Regions from separate parts of the Roseateles sp. DAIF2 genome, predicted to be linked through region 2. Evidence: riboswitches for the same ligand, from Rfam matches in the RefSeq annotation. Region 2 holds a riboswitch; the other holds the start of a gene.
What was found. Region 2 has a riboswitch for cobalamin ahead of G8A07_RS20235 (TonB-dependent receptor domain-containing protein). Riboswitches for the same ligand answer to the same signal wherever they lie in the genome.
Positions count from the first base shown of each region.

Region 1: it holds a riboswitch for cobalamin, as region 2 does, so the genes downstream of both, G8A07_RS12260 (TonB-dependent siderophore receptor) here and G8A07_RS20235 (TonB-dependent receptor domain-containing protein) in region 2, are expected to answer to the same signal.

Region 1 covers NZ_CP049919.1:2,656,867-2,662,269, forward strand. The annotation lists gene G8A07_RS12245 (AMP-binding protein) at 1-24, opposite strand, end outside; gene G8A07_RS12250 (acyl-homoserine-lactone synthase) at 52-663, opposite strand; gene G8A07_RS12255 (MgtC/SapB family protein) at 788-1,537, opposite strand; cobalamin riboswitch at 1,618-1,897, shown strand; gene G8A07_RS12260 (TonB-dependent siderophore receptor) at 2,140-4,269, shown strand; gene G8A07_RS12265 (PepSY domain-containing protein) at 4,281-5,403, shown strand, end outside.
Region 2 covers NZ_CP049919.1:4,389,546-4,394,948, forward strand. The annotation lists gene G8A07_RS20220 (hypothetical protein) at 1-59, shown strand, start outside; gene G8A07_RS20225 (TetR/AcrR family transcriptional regulator) at 60-671, opposite strand; gene G8A07_RS20230 (NAD(P)H-binding protein) at 825-1,889, shown strand; cobalamin riboswitch at 1,901-2,152, shown strand; gene G8A07_RS20235 (TonB-dependent receptor domain-containing protein) at 2,234-4,147, shown strand; partial or broken gene G8A07_RS28300 (DUF1090 family protein) at 4,209-4,433, opposite strand; gene G8A07_RS20240 (hypothetical protein) at 4,430-4,588, opposite strand; gene G8A07_RS20245 (hypothetical protein) at 5,127-5,403, opposite strand, start outside.

The DNA of each region.
Region 1 (5,403 bases), 1.7 Mb from region 2:
GATCAGAGGGGCGGCGACATCCATGGCGGTGGCGGATGAAGAGGCGGGCGATCAGGCCGCGACCGCGGCCTGTGCCGGCTGGACCTGCACCTGGCGCGGCCGGCACTCGATCTGGCAGGCGAACAGGCGCCGGCCGCCGACGGTCTGCGGCGGCGCCAGACGGCCGGCGCTGAAGCCGGCCATCGTCAGCAGCCGCTCGACGCCGACCGGCGAAACCGTGACCAGGCGGCTCACGCCCTGGGCGCTGGCATGGTCGATCGCGGCCTGCAGCAGCGCGATGGCCTGGTCGGATGAGAACTGGCGCAGCGCCGGGTTGCCGCCCGTCGCTTGGGCTTCGCTATCGGGGCTGAGCGTGACGAAGCGCGACAGCTCCCAGACCGCCGCATCGGACGGCAGGCCGCCGGGGGCCAGCATCGGGAACACCTCGCTGAGCAGGTAGGGCCGCGTCGTCGGCAGCAGGCGCGCGCAGCCCGAAAGACGGCCCTCGCGGTCGCGCAGCAGCACGTAGTGGGCGTCGGCATGATCGAACTGATCCAGCTCGCGCTGCGGCGCGCAGTTCAGGGTCCAGCCCAGGGTTTCGACGAAGACGCGGTAGCGGTAGGCCGCCAGCTCGGCCAGCAGCTGCTGACCCATTTCCGCATGTGCGATCGCGGTGATATTCATATGCCTCCCGTAAGGTCCGCGGACGATACGAAAGGCGCGCTCGTGCGGCACCTATCAATCTTGGTAGGACGGGGAAGCAGCGGTTTCGACGTCTACTCCCGCTCGCGCGGGATACACCAGGAGCTCAGTTGCGCGCGTGCGTGACCCTGTATTCGGCGACGCCGGGCAGCTCGCCGATATGGCTGGAGAAGCGCGTCAGGGTCTGGCCCTTGTAGTTGCGCATTGCGGTGCAGACGAAGCGCCATTCCTCGCGGCCGCCGACGCATTCGATGCTCAGCGAGCCGGGCGCGAAGCGGTAGCCGATCTGCTCGGCGAAGGCGGCCAGCTCGGCCTGCTCGAAGCGCCGTGCCGGCTCGCCGCGCAGCAGCACCGAGATCGCCGGATGCGAGGGCAGGCGCGCCTCCAGCTTGGCGCCCCACATCATCAGGCTGGCGCAGAGCAGGGTCAGCGCGATGGCCGCGAAGTAAAAGCCCATGCCGACCACGATGCCCAGCGCCGCGGCGGCCCACAGCGAGGCGGCGGTGGTCAGGCCGCTGATGTTCATGCCCTCGCGCATGATCACGCCGGCACAGAGAAAGCCGATGCCGGTCAGCACGCCCTGGATCACGCGGGTCGGGTCGGTGAAGGGCGGGGGCAGAGCGCCGGCCAGCCCGCCGAACCAATGCTGCGGGAAGGCCACCAGCACCGTCACCGCGCAGGAGGCCATGCAGACCAGCGCATAGGTGCGCATGCCGGCGGCGCGGCCATGGTAGGCGCGCTCGTAGCCGAGGATCAGGCCCAGCACCATCGCGCCGCCCAGGTGCATCAGCATCAGCACATTGGCCTGCCATTGACCGATCGCCCAATAGCGCAGCAGCTGTTCCAGGTCCAGCATGATGGGGGTCTCCCTGCGGGTGCCGACCGCCCGATGCTACGCCGCCGCCGGCCCCAGGGGCAGGTCTTGACCGCGAATCGTTTAGGATTCGCGCCGTTGGTGCTCGCGGGATGATTGCCATCCTGCAGTTAAACGGGAATCAGGAGGGGGACAGGCCAGAAGAACGGCCCGATCCTTGCCTGAGCTGCCCCCGCAACGGTCAAACGACCGGAATCCGACCCGGCGCCGTGCTTTCCCCGGCCGTGCGCCGCGGCCGTGTTTCCACCTCGCTTCCTCCGCCCACTGGATGCCTTTGCGCGTCTGGGAAGGGCCGGCGAGTCGTCGTCAGCCCGGATACCGGCCAACAAGGCGATGCGCGGTCCCGTGGCTTGTTCGGGATCGCTGCGTCATGAGGCGCGGGTCTGCGGGGAGGCAGGCCGGGCGCGACAGCGGGCCTTGGCCCAGACAGACCAGCTTCATGAGTCCCGATCCTCTGCCGTCCGTGGCCTGAGTTCTCGTTCCTCTTCCCTCGTCCTCTCTTGCTGACCGATCGGCGTGCGCGCATCGGCCCGGCGCGTCTGCGTCCCGGGCCTGCGGCCCCGTGGTCGATCCCGAGTCCACCGATGCATCACAGCTCCAAGAATCCCCGTCCGTTCCAGGCAGGTCCGTGCCTGCGCCCCTTGCCGCATGCCGCGTTGCTGATGCTGGCCGCGCTGGCCGCCGCGCCGGCCCTGGCCCAGCAGCAGTTGCAGCCGGTGCGCGTGTCCGGCCAGGCCTCAAAGCCGGCGGACGGCCTGCTGGCCTCGCAGTCCACCGCCTCGCGCCTGGACCTCAGCGCGCTCGAAACCGCCGCCAGCATCGAGGTGCTCGACGTCGAGCGCCTGCGCGCGCGCGGCGAGGCCACGATCGCCGACCTGCTGGGGCGTGCCACCGGTGTCAGCGCGCTGGGCTCGCCCGGTTCGGGCAGCACCTTCGCCAGCCGCGGCTTCAGCGGCAACGACTCGGTGGCGCTGGCCGAGGATGGGCTGCGCATGGCCACCGCCTCCGGCACCCAGTCCGTCCCCTCGGACGGCTGGGGCTATGAGCGCGTCGAGATCCTGCGCGGCCCGGCCTCGGTGCTGTACGGCGACGGCGCGATCGGCGGCCTGATCAACCTGGTGCGCAAGGTGCCGGGCCGCGAGGCTGTGAGCGAACTGAGTGCGGGCCTGGGCAGCCGGGGCGACTACCGCCTGGGCCTGGGCCTGGCGCGCCCCCTGAGCGAGCGCAGCGCGCTGCGCCTGGACCTGCTGGCCAAGGGCGGCGATGGCCATATCGAGCGCGGCGACTACCGCAACGGCAAGCTGATGAGCACCTGGCGCTGGGAAGCCACGCCGGACCTGCGCCTGGACCTGAGCCTGGACGTGCATCGCGAGCGCCCGACCGCCTATTTCGGCACGCCGCTGAAGCCGGACGGCAGCCTCTGGCGCGAGCTACGGCGCGAGAACTACAACGTCGAGGACGCGTTGTGGCGCATGGACCAGGAGCGTGCCCGCGCGCGGCTGGACTGGCGCCTGGCCGAGGGGCTGGATGCCCGCGTGGTGGCCTACCGCTTCCTGGCCGACCGACGCTGGCGCAATCTGGAGGAGTACGGTGCCAGCGCCGATGGCCGCTCGATCGAGCGCCAGGGCTATCTGGGCATCGAGCACCGGCTGCGCCAGTCGGGCCTGCGCGCCGAACTGCGCGGCCGCGCCGGCGGCTGGCAATGGACCAGCGGGCTGGAGCAGATGTGGCTGCGCTTCCAGCATGCCAACGATCTGTACGAGTACGACACCGTCACCCAGGTGCCGCTGCAGGGCTTCGATCCCGGCCGCTACATCGCCGCCGCGCCGATGCTGCCGCGCAACCGCTCCGAGACGCGCCAGCAGGCCCTGTTCCTCGAGACCGACTGGCAGCCGACACCGGACTGGCATCTCAGCGCCGGGCTGCGGCATGACCGCACGCGGCTGCAGCGTGACATCCTGTCGCCGCGGCCTGACGGCTGGGGTGCGCGCTTCAGCCCGACCAGCTGGCGTTTGGGGGCGTTGTTCCAGCCCGACGCGATGCAGAGCATCTACGCCCAGCTCAGCAGCGGCACCGACCCGGTCGGCACGATCGCGACGCTCAGCAAGGCCAATACCGCGCTGCGCCTGACCGAGGGTCGCCAGTTCGAACTCGGCTACAAGCGCGCCGCCGGCCGGCTGGAATGGAGCGCGGCGCTGTTCCAGATCGACAAGGACCATATCCTGACGCCAGATCCGCTGCGCCCGCGTGAAAGCGTGCAGGGCGGCAGCCTGCGCTCGCGCGGTGTCGAGCTGGCCGCGGCCTGGAGCCCGGCGCCGGGTTGGCGCCTGGATGCCAATGCCGCGCTGCTGCGCGCGCGCTATGAGCGCCTGTTCAATGCCCAAGGCGGCTCGCTGGCCGGGAATTGCGCACCGAATGCGCCGGAGCGTCAGGCCGGGCTGTGGCTGGGCTACCAGGGGCATGGCTACGACATCGGCGGCGGTCTGCGCCATGTCGGGCAGCGCTACACCAGCACCGCGAACATGCAGCGCCTGTCCGGCTACACGGTCTGGGATGCGAGTCTGGGCAAACGCCTGAGCGATCGCAGCGTGCTGCGCCTGCATCTGCGCAATCTGGGCGACAAGCTCTACGCCAGCAGCAGCTACACGGCCACCCAGGTGTTGCTGGGCGCGCCGCGCAGCGCGCAGCTGGTGCTGGACCACCGCTTCGACTGAAGGGGCGATCCATGTGGCGCTGCTTCCATCTGCTGCACCGCTGGCTCGGCATCGCGCTGGGCCTGCTGGTGCTGGTCTGGCTGCTGTCGGGCCTGGTGATGCTGTTCGTCGCGCGGCCGGAGCTGCGCGCCGAGGAGCGCGAACGGGCGCTGACGGCCGGGGCCACCGCCACCGCCATGCCACTGGCCGCGCCGGCGGTCGATGCGGGCGCGGCCTGGGCGGCGCTGGGCCGATCGGGCGCGCCGGAGGCGCTGCGCCTGCAGCAGCAGCTCGGCCGGCCGGTCTGGCTGTTTCAGGCCGGCAAGACCTGGCACGCGGTGGACGCTCTGGACGGCAGGCCGCGTGTGCCGCTGGATGCGCTGCAAGCCGCCAGCCTGGCCGCCGCCTATGGCCAGAGTCTGGCCGGGCGGCCGCTGGCGGTGCGCTGGGTCGAGCTGCTGGACGGGCCGGACCAGTGGAGCGTCTACAGCCGCTTCAACGCCCAGCGGCCGCTGTACCGGGTGGCGCTGGACGCGGAGGACGGGCTGGAGCTCTATATCGCGCAGCGCAGCGGCGAGCTGGTGTTGGACACGCGGCGCTGGGAGCGCGGCTGGAACTGGCTGGGCTCGGTGACGCATTGGCTCTATTTCACGCCGCTGCGCATCGACGGCAAGCTGTGGCGCGAGGTGGTGCTGTGGAGCAGCGGCATCGCGCTGGGCCTGTGCGCGCTGGGCCTGGTGCTGGGCGTGCAGCGGCTGCGCTTGCGGCGTCGCTATGCCAGCGGCAGCGTCAGCCCCTACCGCGAGCCCTGGCAGCGCTGGCATCACCTGCTGGGCCTGGGCGGCGGCCTGGTGCTGGCGGCCTGGATCTTCAGCGGCTGGCTGTCGATGGATCCCTGGGGCTGGCCCGGTGGCGACGGTCCGGCAGCCGGCGAGCAGCAGCGCTGGCGCGGCGGCGCGCTGGAGCCGGCCGCGCTGCGGATGCCGCCCCAGCTGCCGGCCGGCACCGGCGAGCTGGCCGCGCAGCGCTTCCAGGGCACGCATTTCTGGCTGGCCACGACGCCCACCGGCACGGCGCTGATCGACCCACAGGGCCAGGTCTTGCCGGCGGGGCTGGACGATGCACGCCTGCGCGCCGCGGCCCAGAGCTTGCAGC
Region 2 (5,403 bases):
CCCTGGGCAATGAGGGCGGCCTCAGCAATGGGCAGGTGGTGCAGCGCATGTTCCGCTGACTAGCCCCGCCGCCCGCGCGCCCCGTCCAGCAGCGACTGCAGCGCCGCCAGCAGCACCTCGGTGGCCTCGTCGGCATCGAGCAGGCCCGAGCTGACGAAGGCGCCGTTGACCAGCACCGCCAGCTGGGCGGCCAGACGGTCCGGCTGGCGCACGCCCTCGAGCCGGCGGGCGATGTCCTGCAGACGGCCGCGCAGCGCCAGCATGTGGCGCTGCGCCACCCGGCGCGCCGGATGGTCCTGCTCGGCGAACTCGGCCGCGACATTGATCTGCGGGCAGCCGCGGTAGTTGGCGCGGGCCAGGCGCGCGCCGATCCAGCGCAGATGGGCGGCCAGCTCGCCGGCGGGATCCTCCGCATGAGCCTCGGCCACGCTGTCCCACAGCGCCCAGAACTCCTGGTCCTCGCGCTCCAGGAAGGCGACGATCAGATCGTCCTTGGTCGGGAAGTAGCGGTACAGGCTGGTCTTGGCGATCACCGCCTCCTGCACCACCAGATCCACCCCGACCGCGCGCACGCCGCGCTCGTAGAACAGCCGGGAGGCGGTGTCGAGGATGCGCTCGCGCAGCTCGGCGGCCGGCTCGGCCGCGGCCTTGCCCGCCGCCGCTCGCTTCACTGGCGCGGGGCGGGACGCCGCAGACGGCGATGCAGCGGACGGAAGCGAGGAAGGCGATCGAAGAACGGTTTTGCTGACCATGCTTGACATGCTACAGACCTGTCTGTAATCTTTAAAGAACAGACAGGTCTGTATCATTCATAGGAGATCTCGATGACCCAGCACGCTTTCACCGCCCAGCCACCCGCCTCGGCCCCGATCGCCGTCTATGGCGCCACCGGTCATACCGGCCGTTTCGTCGTCCGGGAGGCGCTTCGCCAGGGCCTTCCGGTGGTGGCGGTCGGCCGCGATGCCGCGCGGCTCGAGCAGGGCCTGCCGCCCGAGGTCGAGCGGCGCGTCGCCGCGCTGGACGACCCGGAAGGCCTGGCGCGGGCCTTCGCCGGCTGTGCGGTGGTGATCAACTGCGCCGGCCCCTTCCTCGACACCGCGGTGCCGGTGGCGCGCGCCGCGCTGCGGGCAGGCAGCCATTACCTCGACGTAACCGCGGAACAGGCCAGCGCCCAGGCCCTGTTCGCCGATTTCGACGCGGCGGCGCGCGCCGCCGGCCGGGTCGTGACGCCGGCGGCGGGCTTCTACGGCGGCCTGGCCGATCTGTTGGCCAGTGCCCTGGCCGCGGCCGGCGCGCCGGCGCAGGCGATCGACGAGATCACCGTGGCGATCGGGCTCGATCGCTGGTGGCCCACCAGTGGCACCCGCGTGACCGGCGAGCGCAACAAGGTGCCGCGCCTCGTGCTGCGCGACGGCGCATTGGCGCCGCTGCTGCCGCAGACCGAGGCGCGGGACTGGTCCTTCGCCGCGCCGTTGGGCCGCATGGACATGGTCGAGCTGCCCTTCAGCGAGATCATCACGCTGGCCCGGCATCTGCAGGCGCGCAGCATCCGCTCGCTGCTGAACCGCTCGGCACTGGAAGACATCCGCGACAGCACCACGCCGCCGCCCGCGGCGGTCGATGCCAGCGGGCGCTCGGCCCAGCGCTTCGAACTGGTGCTGCGGCTGCGGATGACGGACGGCAGCATCCGCGAGGCCGGCGTGCGCGGCCAGGATATCTACGCGGTGACCGCGCCGATCGTGGTCGAGGCCGCCCGGCAGCTGCACGCGGCCGGCCATCAACCGAGCGGTGCGCTGGCGCTGGCCCAGGCGGTGCCACCCGCGGCGCTGCTGGCCGCGTTGCATCGTGGCCACGCGCTGGAGCTGTTCGGCGACGCCCTGCCCGGCTGAGCGGCTCCGCTCGCTATCATTCCCGCGTTGGTGCTCGCAACGGCCGTCCGGCCCGCGCAGTTCAACGGGAATCAGCGGGGCCGCGCAGCGGCCCAAGCTGAGCTGCCCCCGCAACGGTAAGCGGAAGGCGGGTGAAGCTACTGCGGATTCGGCCGCGACGCCCGCGCCCCTGTTGAGACCCACTGGGTGCCGCGGCGCCTGGGAAGGGAACAGCGGTCCCACTTCCGCCAGCCCGGATACCGGCCAACAAGCGGCGGCGCCCCTGGCGCCTCCATATCGCATGCGGCCGCGGGGAAGCGGCGGACATGCAGTCCCGGCAGTTGCCATTCAGTCCCCCTCCCACCATGTTGTATCCACATCCGTCCTGCCCGTCCGGTATGCCGCGCCGCGCCCTCGCCGTCGCCGCCTTCCTCTCCCTCGCCCCGCTCGCCGCCAGCGCGCAGCAACACCTGGCCCCGGTCGTCGTGACCGGCACGCGCGAGGCCCAGCCGCTGAGCGCCAGCGTGGCCGACGTGGTGCTGATCGACCGCGAGGCGTTGCGCGACGGCGGCCTGAGCTCGGTCGAGGAGGCACTGCGCCGCCATGCCGGCCTGCAGCTGGCACGCAACGGCGGCCCGGGCCAGAACGCCGGCTACTTCCTGCGCGGCACCGGCACCAGCAGCACCGTGGTGCTGATCGACGGCGTGCGCGTCGGCTCCGCCACCCTGGGCCAGGCCAACTTCGAGAACATGAGCCTGGCACAGATCGAGCGCATCGAGGTGCTGCGCGGCCCGGCCTCCAGCCTCTACGGCGCCGACGCGGTCGGCGGCGTGATCCACATCATCACCCGTCGCGGCGAGGCGGGCGCCACGCCCCATCTGGGCGCACGCCTGGCCATCGGTGGCGAGCGCTCGCGCGAGGGCCATCTGGAGGCGAGCGGCATGCTGGGCGGCTTCGACTATGCCGCCAGCGTCGCGCGCGAAAGCAGCCGCGGCATCTCGGCGATCCGCCAGAGCGGCGACCTGTTCGGCAACTTCAACCCGGACCGCGATGGCTTCAAGCGCGACAGCGCCCAGCTGCGCCTGGGCTTCACGCCGCTCGCGGGCCATCGCCTGGGCCTCTCGGCCAGCCAGAACAAGCTGAACGCGCAGTTCGACGGCAGCGAGTACGGCCCGCCGCCCGACTTCAAGCAGGATGCCTCGCCGGATTTCCGCAACCATCTGAAGGCGCGGCTGCTCGCGCTCGACTACCGCGGCCGCATCTCCGAACAATGGACCACCAGCCTGCAGCTCGCCAAGGGCAAGGACGAGCTGGTCAGCGGCGCGAATCTGCTCAGCAGCTACGAGACCGAGCGCGAACAGCTGACCTGGCAGAACGCGCTGCGCTTCGCCCCCGGCCAGCAGCTGGTGCTGGCCTATGAGCAGCTGCGCGAGCAGGTGGCCGGCAATGTGATCACGGGCGCACCGACGCGCCGCAACAAGGCCGTGATCGCCGGCTACGCCGGGCAGTTCGGCGCCGGCGACGCGATCGGCCTGGAGGCCAGCCTGCGCCGCGACGACAACTCGGCCTATGGCGACACCAACACCGGCAATATCGGCGCCAGCTATGCGCTGAGCCCGCAGCTGAAGCTGCGCGCGCTGGCCGGCAAGACCTTCCGCGCGCCGACCTTCAACGACCTCTACTACCCCGGCTACGGCGTCGCCACCCTGCACCCCGAGGAGGGCCGCAGCGCCGAGCTGGGCCTGGCCTGGAGCGCCGGCGATGCAAGCGCGGGCCTGACCGTCTACCGCAACAGCACGCGCAACCTGATCGTCTACAGCCCCGACAACACCGGCAAGATCTGCCCGCCCGGCCAGTCCGGCTGCCCCGCGAACCTGGCCCGCGCGACCCTGAAGGGCGCGACCCTGAGCGCCACCCAGCGCTGGGGCGGCTTGAACCTGCGCGCGACCTTGGACTTCCTCGACGCCAAGGATGACCGCACCGGTGACCGCGTGACGCGCCGCGCCGCGCACCAGGAAAGCCTGTCGGCCGACTACGAGGCCGGCGCCTGGAACGCCGGCGCCTCGCTGACCGGCGTCGGCGCACGGCCGGACGGCAATGTCAGGCTGGGCGCCTACGCGGTGCTGGACCTGCGCGCCAGCTGGCGCTTCCTGCCGCAATGGCGCCTGGAGGCCAAGCTGCTGAACGCCGCCGACCGCCGCATCGAGCCGGTGCGCGACTACCAGGACCTGGGTCGCCAGGCCTGGATCGGCCTGCGCTTCGACAACCAGGGCTTCTGAGCGCCCGCGGCGGCCTCGTGCCGGACGTCACGATGACTTGGCCGGACGCATACCGTCGGGCCACCTCCCGTTCGGTCCTGTCGATGCGGCCCTGCCGCTCGCGGGCGAGCGAGGCCTCGCCGCATTGAGTTTCGGTGGCGAGCAGCGCCCGCTTCAGGCCGGCCACCCGCTGCGGGTTACCGCCCCTGGACTTCGACGATCTGCGCCTAGATGTCCGCCTCGTTTCGCGGCGCAGGTCTGTCGTGCCTCGGCGTCCGTCACGCCGCGTCTGGATCAAGACCGTCAACCCGCCTTGAGGATGTCGCCTGCCTCCAGTTCTCCGTGATACCTCTTGTTTGGGTACACGATGGAAAACTCGTTCTGCTCGAGGTAGAGATCTCTGCTCTCGAGCATCGCAAGACGCGCAAGTAGGTGGGTTGGCACGCTGCTGGCTTCCTCCATCTCCAAGCTTCACGTTGGGCCGCTTCTTCTCATACGTCTGCTTTGTCTCGCCAGCCGTCGGGTAGCGTTCCTTAACGTGCCCCGGCACCCGGGAAACGTAGCTGTCGAACTTCTGCATTGCAGCGAGCAGAGAAGCAAGCTCTGGGGCCGAGTTCATCTGCTTGACAAGCTCTCAGTACCGGGGCGGCGAGTGCAGCGCCGCATCGGCCGCAATTTCGCCTTTCGTCTGGAACCGAAACCGAAGCACGGCCAGCAACACGTACTCAGCCGCCCAGAAGGGATTGAGCATGAAGGCTGAGTGCATTCAGTGCAGGTGCGCGTACCGTGCCAACAGGCAGTACCCAAGGGCTCGCTCCATATATATGAAGGCGTCTGCGATGCACCCAGCACCGCGGTGTCGTGCACCGTAGAGGAGACCAACGCGTGGCCCCTCGATACGTCCTCGATGGGAGTGGATCCCTCAGTCCTGGGGCAGCGCCCTTGCCCTCAGGCTCGGGCAGCGACTGCTGGATGGCTTCTTCGTCATATTCGCTGAAATCTAGCGAGCAGCGCCCTGCGCGCCCCTGGCGAGAATCGCGCGCAGCATCGGCTCCGAATAGAGCTCGCCGCTGGCCTCGCTGCTGTCCATCATGGCGCGCCACAGCGGCAACGGTGCGATCGCGAAGCCGTGGAAGCGCTTGAATCCACAGGCGTAGAAGCCGCGATAGACCGTCAGGTCGTCCTTGAGTTGCTCGCATTCCTTGAGCAGCTTCTGCGCATACTGGTCGCGCGCTTCTGCGCTGAAGATGCCGGTCGCCTGCAAGGCATCCAGCATG